DNA from 2 places in the Stenotrophomonas sp. As-7 genome. Region 1 is predicted to be linked to the other one. Evidence: riboswitches for the same ligand, from Rfam matches in the RefSeq annotation. Region 1 holds a riboswitch; the other holds the start of a gene.
What was found. A riboswitch is a leader RNA that binds a small molecule or an ion and turns the genes downstream of it on or off. The one in region 1 is predicted to bind thiamine pyrophosphate.

Region 1 (4,617 bases):
ATCATCATTCGCGCCCTTTCGGGCGCGATATTTTTATCTGGCGTTCATTTTCAGAAGCGTTTCAGCATGGTCAGGCCGACCAGCCGCGAAACCACCAGCGCGACATACATGACGCCGGAAAACTGCTCCAGCATGACCAGCGCGCGGGCCTGCGGATGCAGTGGCACGACATCACTCAGCCCAACGCCTGACAATAAGCTGAAGCTCAGATAAAGCAGCTCCATCCACGTGCGCTGCGGCCCACCACTGGCGCCCTGGAAACTGCCCGGATACCACTGCTGACATACCGCAAAGGTAAAAGCGAATGCCCACGCCAACAACGTGAACGTGGCGCCGGCCGCAAACAGTTCGTCGCGGGTCACCTTGTGGTCCTGCAGCATGTAGGCGATCAGCGCACCCGCGGTATAGAAATACAGCAGGCTTTCCAGCAGCTGTGCGGTGATGCCCAGTGCCGGCCGGTCGAGCAGTGCCGCAGAGAGGGAAAACACCACCGCCGGGATGGCCAGCACCAACGCCAGCCAGGTTCCCAGCGGGCTGCGCTGCACCACCCACAGGGCCAGGCCGAGCACGGCCATGCCGAACACGCCTACGGCCGCGCGCCCGGCAGCGGTTTCGTCCAGCGCCGGGTACAGCAGTACCGACAGCAGCTGCGCCCCGAGCAGCCAGGCAGAGGGATGACGGCGGGCGATGGCCAGCCAGCGGGTGGTCACGGCAATGGGCATGGTTCCTTATCCCCAGGGAACGATGGGCCGAGGATAGCCGCATGTCCGTGAGATGGGTGATGGGATGACGCCGGGCATGACCCGGCGCTGCCCCTCTGCGATCAGCCCTGCTGGTACACCTCGGCGCCGGCTGCACGGAACTGCTCGGACTTCTCCTGCATGCCCTTCTCGGCGTATTCGCGCACGTCCTGGGTGATCTTCATCGAGCAGAAGTGCGGGCCGCACATCGAACAGAAATGTGCCAGCTTGTGCGCGTCCTTGGGCAGCGTCTCGTCGTGGAATTCCTTGGCCTTCTCCGGGTCCAGACCGAGGTGGAACTGGTCGTCCCAGCGGAACTCGAATCGCGCCTTGCTCAATGCGTTGTCACGCACCTGCGCACCGGGGTGGCCCTTGGCGAGATCGGCCGCGTGCGCGGCGATGCGATAGGCCATGATGCCGTCGCGCACGTCCTGACGGTTTGGCAGGCCCAGATGCTCCTTCGGCGTGACATAGCAGAGCATGGCGGTACCGAACCAACCGATCATCGCCGCGCCGATGGCACTGGTGATGTGGTCATAGCCCGGCGCGATGTCGGTGGTCAGCGGGCCAAGCGTGTAGAACGGTGCCTCGCCGCACTCGCGCAGCTGCTTGTCCATGTTCTCCTTGATCAGCTGCATCGGCACATGGCCGGGGCCTTCGATCATGGTCTGCACGTCGTGCTTCCAGGCGATCTTCGTCAACTCACCCAGCGTTTCCAGCTCGCCGAACTGCGCCGCATCGTTGGCATCGGCAATGCAGCCCGGGCGCAGGCCATCGCCCAGCGAGAAGGTCACGTCATAGGCCTTCATGATTTCGCAGATGTCTTCGAAATGCGTGTAAAGGAAGTTTTCCTTGTGGTGGGCCAGGCACCACTTGGCCATGATCGAACCGCCGCGGCTGACGATGCCGGTAACGCGCTTGGCGGTGAGTGGCACGTAGCGCAGCAGCACGCCGGCATGGATGGTGAAGTAGTCCACGCCCTGTTCGGCCTGTTCGATCAGGGTGTCGCGGAAGATCTCCCAGGTCAGCGCTTCGGCGCGGCCGTCGACCTTCTCCAGCGCCTGGTAGATCGGCACCGTACCGATCGCCACCGGCGAGTTGCGGATGATCCACTCGCGCGTTTCGTGGATGTGCTTGCCGGTGGACAGGTCCATCACCGTGTCACCGCCCCAGCGGATCGCCCACACCAGCTTTTCCACTTCCTCGGCAATACCCGAGGACACCGCGCTGTTGCCGATGTTGGCGTTGATCTTGGTGAGGAAGTTGCGGCCGATGATCATCGGCTCGCTTTCCGGGTGATTGATGTTGTTGGGCAGCACCGCACGGCCGCGGGCGATTTCCTCGCGCACGAATTCCGGGGTGATGATGTGCTGGATCGATGCGCCGAAGGATTCACCGGGATGCTGCTGCAGCAGTGCGGCATCACGGATCGCCTCCAGCCGCTGGTTCTCGCGGATGGCGACGAATTCCATTTCCGGGGTGATGATGCCGCGGCGCGCATAGTGCATCTGGGTGACGTTGGCACCAGCACGCGCGCGGCGTGGCAGGCTGCGCGCGGGGAAGCGCACCGGATCCAGCTTGGGATCGTGCTCACGCGCGCGGCCGAACGAAGAGCTGAGGCCGTCAAGCTGTTCGGTGTCGTTGCGCTCCTCCACCCAGCCGCGACGCAGTGCCGGCAGACCGGCAGACAGGTCGATGCGCACGTCCGGATCGGTGTACGGGCCGGAGGTGTCGTAGACGGTGACCGGTGCGTTCTCTTCGCCACCGAACACGGTGGGCGTGCGGGTCAGCGCGATCTCGCGCATCGGCACCTGCAGGTCCGCGCGCGAGCCGGGCACGTGGATCTTGCGCGAGCCGGGTATGGGCCGGGTCACGGACTCGGAGAGTTGCTGGGCCTGTTGCTGCAGGGCAGAGAGCTGTGCGTTCATCGGGCATCGTCCAGGAAGGTCAGGGACGAAGCGGCGGCGCACTGCACCCACGCCCGGACAGCACCAAGGCAGTCCTTGGGCGGGGTCGGGGCACGGCTGCATTGCAAAGCTTCCCTACGCCGGTATGAGCCGGATCAGGTTCCAAGGGACTATCTCAACCGTGGCCACAAGGCCGCGGTACCCCCGCTTCTTGGTGCGCATTAGAACATAGAAACCACTCGGCCTCCTGGCCGTACACCCACGCCTGGCGTGGATCTACTACACCCGCGTTAACAGAACCGTGACGTCGCATTCAGTAACGTGCACGCGCGCCGCACCGCCGCAAGCGGTGCTTTCCCTGCCGCCATCGCGGCGTCTGTCCGGTGCGCGCACGCTGTCGCCGGCCCACTCCCTGCAAGCTTTTGCTCGCTCCCCTCAATCCCTTGATCGGAGAAGCTCCTTCATGGTGTTTCGCATTTCCATCGCACTGGTACTTGCCCTGGTGCTGCTGGCCGGCCTCGCGCCTGGCCCCTTCAATACCGTCGTGCAGGCGGCGCTGGCCGATGTCATCCGCAGCGTCGGTTGGCTGTACCTGCTGGTCGTATTCCTGGCACTGGTATTCCTGATGTACCTGGCGTTCGGCCGCTTCGGCAACCTGCGCATCGGTGGCGAAGACGCCGAGCCCGAGTTTTCGCGCGCCAGCTGGATGTCGATGCTGTTCGCTGCCGGCATGGGCATCGGCCTGGTGTTCTGGGGAGCTGCCGAACCGATCTCGCACTTCACCAAGCCACCGGAAGGCCTGGCAGCACAGAGCATGGATGCTGCGCGTGCGTCGATGCGCTATGCGTTCTTCCATTGGGGCCTGCATCCGTGGGCGATCTACGCGCTGATCGGTCTGGCGATGGCCTGGTTCCAGTTCAACCGCAATGGACGCGGACTGGTCAGCGATATGCTGCAGCCGATCATCGGCCGCCACCACCGCGGTTGGATCGGCCGCGTCGTCAACATCGCGGCGGTGGTTGCCACGGCGATCGGCGTGGCGACGACGCTCGGCTTCGGCACCATCCAGATCGCTGCGGGTGTGGAGCGCGTGTTCGGCCTGCAGGCTACGGTGCCGGTGCAGATGACCATCATCGCCATTGCCTTCGTGCTGTACATGGCCTCCACCGCCAGCGGCGTGGAGCGCGGCGTGAAGTGGCTGTCCAACTTCAACCTGGCGCTGGCGGCGTTGCTGGCCGCGACCGTACTGGTGCTGGGACCGACCGGATTCATCTTCGATACGTTCACCACCACGCTGGGTTCCTACCTCAACCAACTGGTGACCATGAGCCTGCGCATGTCGCCGTTCTCCGGCAGCACCTGGGTGGCCGACTGGACGATCTTCTACTGGGCCTGGTGGATTTCCTGGGCACCGTTCGTGGGCTCGTTCATCGCACGCATCTCGCGCGGCCGCAGCGTGCGCGAGTTCGTGATCGGCGTGGTGCTGGCACCGACGCTGCTGGGCTTCTTCTGGTTCGCGGTTTTCGGCGGCACCGCGCTGTGGGCACAGATCTTCGGCCACGCCGACCTGGTGCAGGCGCTGGGCAATGGCTACGAGACGGTGTTGTTCACCCTGTTCGACAGCCTGCCGGCATCGCTGATGCTGTCGGCGGTGGCGTTGGTGCTGTTGATGATCTTCTTCGTGACCTCGGCCGATTCGGCGGTACTGGTATTGGCCAGCATGTCCACCGACGAAGCCGGCGATCCGCCGCTGAAGCGCAAACTGGCGTGGGGCATCGCGGTCGCGTTGATCGCGGCGGCATTGCTGTTGGCGGGTGGGCTGGATGCGCTGCAGGGAATGATCACGATCGCAGCGTTGCCATTCGCTCTGCTGATGGTGCTGGTGATGGTGTCGCTGTACCGGGTGCTGGACCAGGAGTACACGCGCGAGCGCCGGCAGACGCAGCGCCAGCGACGCATGATCGATGCGT
Region 2 (4,617 bases), 1.1 Mb from region 1:
TCGCGTGCCGATTGCCCACAACAGCCACGCATGGCGAGGCTCTACCGCGTTGCCAGCTGCGGTTCCCGCGCGGCTGCACGCCACGCCCGCAGCCCGAACAATGCCAGGCCCAGGAAGAACACGTACAACGCAGCAGTCACGTGCAGCGACTTGAACAGGTACGCGCCCACGTAGACCACGTCCACCACGATCCACACCCACCAGCAGGCGGCGTGTCGGCGTGCCTGCCACCACTGCCCGACCAAGCTCAACGCGGTCAGCATCGCGTCCAGCCATGGCAGCGCCGCATCGGTGAAGGTATGCATGCCGGCGCCAAGCGCGACGCCGCCACACAGGCCGATGGCGAGGTCGCGCAGCAGCGTGTCGCGCGCCAGCGGCACGATGCGGATGCTGCCTTCATCGGCCGCGTGCTGGCGCCAGTTGATCCAGCCATAGACCAGGAAACCGCCGAAGGCGACCTGCAGCAGCGTGTCCGAGTACAGCTTGGCCTCGGCGAACACTGCGCCATACAGCGCGACCGACAGCAGGCCGACCGGCCACGCGGCCAGCCGTCGCTTCGCCATCAGCCACACCCCGAGGATGCTGAAGAGGGCTGCAGTCCACTCGAGCGCGACGCCGCTCACAGCGCGAACGTCACCGACAGGCGTGCCTGTCGCGGTGCGCCCGGGAACAGGTAGTAGTCACCGCCGCTGCTGCCGGTGTCGCGCCAGTAGAAGCGGTTGAACAGGTTGTCCACCGACAGGTTCCAGGTCACGGCACGCTCGTGCAGGCGGTGCTGGAAGCGCAGGCCAGCGTCGAACACCGAGTAGTCCGGTGCGCGTACACCGCCATCGGCGCGGGCGACGTTGGCGGCGGCATAGCGCCAACCACCGGTCACCTCCAGGCCCTCGGCGAACGGCAGTGCATAGGCCAGATGCACGCTGGCGCGCACCTTCGGCACGTTCACCAGCTGATGGCCTTCATAGGCCGGAGTACCGCTGTCGCGTGCGCGCGCCTGCAGCACGCTGGCGCTGGCGACGATCTGCAGCGCGTCGGTCAGCTGGCCGTTGGCGGTCAGTTCCAGGCCGGTATGGGTCTGCTTGCCTTCTTCGACGAAGGTGTAGCCGGCATCACTGCCGTCCGGCTTTGCGTACTGGTAGGGCTGGGTAGTGCGGAACACTGCGGCGCCCAGGGTAAGAGCGTCCACCGGTACGTACTTCACACCCACTTCCAGCTGCCGCGACTGCATCGACGGCAGGAAGGTATCGGCGTTGGACGTCCAGAACGGTGCTTCCTGGCCCAGCGAAATGCCGCGCACGTAGCTGGCGTAGGCGTTGAGCTGGTCGGTGGCCTTCCACACCAGCGCGGTCTGCGGCAGGAAGCGCGACAAACGGCTGTGGCGCTGCGGCGTGCCGCGCTTGTCATAGGCGCGCTCGTCCAGGCGCACGAAGCGGCCACCGGCCAGCCACTGCCAGTCATCGCCGAAGCTCATCCGGTCCAGTGCGAAGAACGCGGTCTGGCGGCTGTCCAGGCGCCGTGCCGATGCACCCGGCATCTTCGGTGAGGGCTCGAACACCGGCACCTGCGCATCGTGGATGTTGCTGGTGCCGACGTACTCGTTGACGCTCGGGCGCTTGTCGACGGTGCGGCGGAAGTAGTCCGCGCCGATGCTCAGCTGGTGGCCGACGCTGCCGGTGTCGAAGCTGCCGCGCAGTTCGGCACGCGCCTGCTGGTTGCGGCGGGTGTCATCCGGGCTGCGGTAGTCGTAGATGTCGTAGTCGCCGTTGGGGGCGAAATAGTTGCCCGGCACACTGCCATCTGCGCACCCTGCGGTGTAGTAGCAGCCATAGGCGAAGGCGACGTTGTCATCGATCACCGAGCGGCTGTGGCCGATCGACAGCCGCGACTGCCAGGCGTCGTTGAAGTCGTAGGTGTGCAGGGCGGTGATGTTGGTGCTGGCGATGTCCACCGGCCGCTGCCACGGCTGGTAGCCGAGCAGGCGCTCGCGGTCGACGCCGCGTGGCAGGTCCCGCGCGCCCAGCAGCTGGAAGCCGGACACCGAGCGCTGCGAGCTGGTCTGGTAGTTGGCATCCACTTCCAGCTTGCCGTGTTCGCCGATCAGCCAGTCGGTGGACAGCGAATAGAAGTTGCGGCGACCGTCGGCATGCTCGACGTAGGAATCGTTGGCATCCCAGGCGGCATTGAAGCGGACGCCGAAGCGCGGGGTCAGCCAGTGGCCGACATCCACGGCGGCATAGCGCGAGCCTTCCGAATCGGTGCCCAGGGTGACCGTGCGTACTTCCGCCGGGCGCTTGCCCACGTAGTTGATGATGCCGCCGGGCGCCATCACGCCAGCCGCGAGGCCGGTTTCGCCCTTCAGGATCTGCACTTCCTGGATGTTCTCCAGCGCCAGGCGCTGTTCGCCGGCGATGGACATGCCGTTGAACCGGTAGCCGGTGGCCGCGTCCAGCGCGAAGCCGCGGATGGCGATGTTCTGGTAGTAGCCCACCGGCGCATAGGCATCGCCCAGCGAGGCATCGTTGCTGGCCAGCTCGGACAGCGAACGCACCTGGCGACGGTCGAGGTAGTCGCGCTCCAGCACGTTCACCGAAGCGGGCGTGTCCTTCCAGGAGCCGCCGCCGAACGCGTTGACGCGCGAGGTGTCGGTGGCCGGCTTGCCGGCCTGCACGCGCACTGCCGCCAGATCGGTGGGCGAGGACGGCGGAGCATCAACGGCGTCGGTGCCTGCCTCGCTGGCGTACAGCGGCAGGGCAGCGCAGAGGGCAAGGGCGAGCAGGGTGGGGCGCAGGCAGCGGTTCATTCGATTCGTCTTCAGACAACAAGGGAGACGAAGCGACGGCGCGCAGGTGCACCGGCCCATGACGGGGGTGTGGCTGCGGCTCAAAGCTCCCTACGCCGGTGCAAACCGGATCAGGTTCCAAGGGACTCTCTCAGCCTGGCAAATCCAGGCACCCCCGCTTCAGGTGACCATTTCACTACAAATGGTACGGATTTGCGAGCTACCGCCCTTCAGCCGGGGTCAGATCCCTTTACAGCGGCAACGGATCTGACCTCGGCCGAGCGCATCATCGACGCATGGCGTCGATCTACTGGGTACCCAGCGGGTTGGGTGGCTCGCGGCTTACGCGGCGGCGTGCAGGGCCGCCAGCAGGGCCTGGCCGGGGGCCGAGGCGAACCAGGCCGGATGCCCGAGCATGAACGGCTGCCAGGCGACGTCGGCATTCGCGGTGGAGCCGGTGACGCCCTCGAAGTACTCCACTTCGGACAGAGCGAAGTCGAAATGCACCATCGGCAGCAGGTCGGCCAGCAGGTGCACGCGCGTGGGCGACAGCGGCAATTCCTGCCGGTAGCCGTCCAGCAGGGCCAGGGCGATATCGATGCGTACCGCGTCGGTGCCGCGCTCCAGCTGCAGCCAGGCCACCGCGTTGCGTTCGATTGCGGTGGCCAGGTCGAACAGCGCGCTGGTCGGCGAGGCCAGGCCGAAATCGAGCACCGTGGCAATCGTGCCGTCGTCGTTCCACAGCAGGTTGGAAACGTGCCAGTCGTTGTGCGCCCACAGCCGTGGTTCGTCCTGCAGGCGCGCGGCCAGGCCGTGGTGCCAGGGCAGCACGTCGCGGTGCAGCTGTTCTTCCCAGGGAATGCGCGCCAGGTAGCGGGCCAACCCGGGGCGGTTGCCGAGGTCGGCCTTCAGCGCGGCGATCGGGTCATCGGCGCGGATCAGGTCGTCGCGTGCCACCAGCAGATGGGTACTGCGTTGCGGGGCGTGGTAGCCGGCTGCCGCGCGGTGCAGCGTGGCCAGCATGCGCCCTGCCTCGCGGGCCTGGGCGACGTCGGTCAACGGCGACCATGACGGCAGCTCGCGATAAAGGTCCCTGCCGGCGCCCACCGCATGCAGTTCGTAGGTCCACTGGCCGTGTTCGAGTGCGGTGCGGCCCTCGTTGCTGGCCAGTACCTGCACTACCGGCATGCCGGCAGTCGCCAGATGCGCGATGAAACGGTGTTCCTCTTCCAGGCTTCCAGCGCTGCGCACACTGTGGTGGTGGCGCTTGATGAAGACCGGACCGCGCGTGCCGTCGACGATGGCCGCGGCCGACAACGGACGCGGGCTGTGCCAGCGCAGCGTGCTGTCCGCGCCCAGCTGCGGAAAATGGCCACGCAGCCAGGTGATCTCCTGCGCGTCGATCGCCGGCCAGTCAGCGGCGACCTCGTCGTTGTTGAGGCCCTGCACGCGATGGGGGGAAGAAGTCATGCCACGGCCGCTGGTGAGTAAAGGAACATCCAAGGCTGCGCATTCAACGCCATGGACGCCACAGACGCAAACGGGCGGGTCATCGACCCGCCCGTCAGGGACACATCATGTGCGGCCTGTGGCCGGCGCGCTTACCAGCCGCGATGGCGGCCGCGGTCGTGGTAGTAACGGTTGTCATGGCGCTCGCGCTGCCAGCGACGGTCATCGCGGCGGTCATGGCCATAACCGCGGTTGTAGCCCCGGTCATAACGGCGATCGTAGCCACGGTCATAACGGCGGTCATAGCGCCCGTCGTAGCGGCGGTCATGGCGGTCGGAGGTGGTCAGGTTGCCGATGGCGCCGCCGGCAACCGCGCCGCCGACGGTGGC

Region 2: linked by a shared signal. The riboswitch ahead of QP457_RS01010 (TonB-dependent siderophore receptor) and the one ahead of thiC (phosphomethylpyrimidine synthase ThiC) in region 1 are both predicted to bind thiamine pyrophosphate.

Annotation. Positions count from the first base shown of each region.
Region 1 covers NZ_CP127405.1:3,906,250-3,910,866, forward strand. The annotation lists gene QP457_RS17865 (ion channel) at 51-722, opposite strand; gene thiC (phosphomethylpyrimidine synthase ThiC) at 824-2,668, opposite strand; TPP riboswitch at 2,762-2,863, opposite strand; gene QP457_RS17875 (BCCT family transporter) at 3,111-4,617, shown strand, end outside.
Region 2 covers NZ_CP127405.1:223,505-228,121, forward strand. The annotation lists gene pnuC (nicotinamide riboside transporter PnuC) at 42-563, opposite strand; gene QP457_RS01010 (TonB-dependent siderophore receptor) at 620-2,800, opposite strand; TPP riboswitch at 2,871-2,966, opposite strand; gene QP457_RS01015 (phosphotransferase) at 3,122-4,249, opposite strand; gene QP457_RS01020 (glycine zipper 2TM domain-containing protein) at 4,381-4,617, opposite strand, start outside.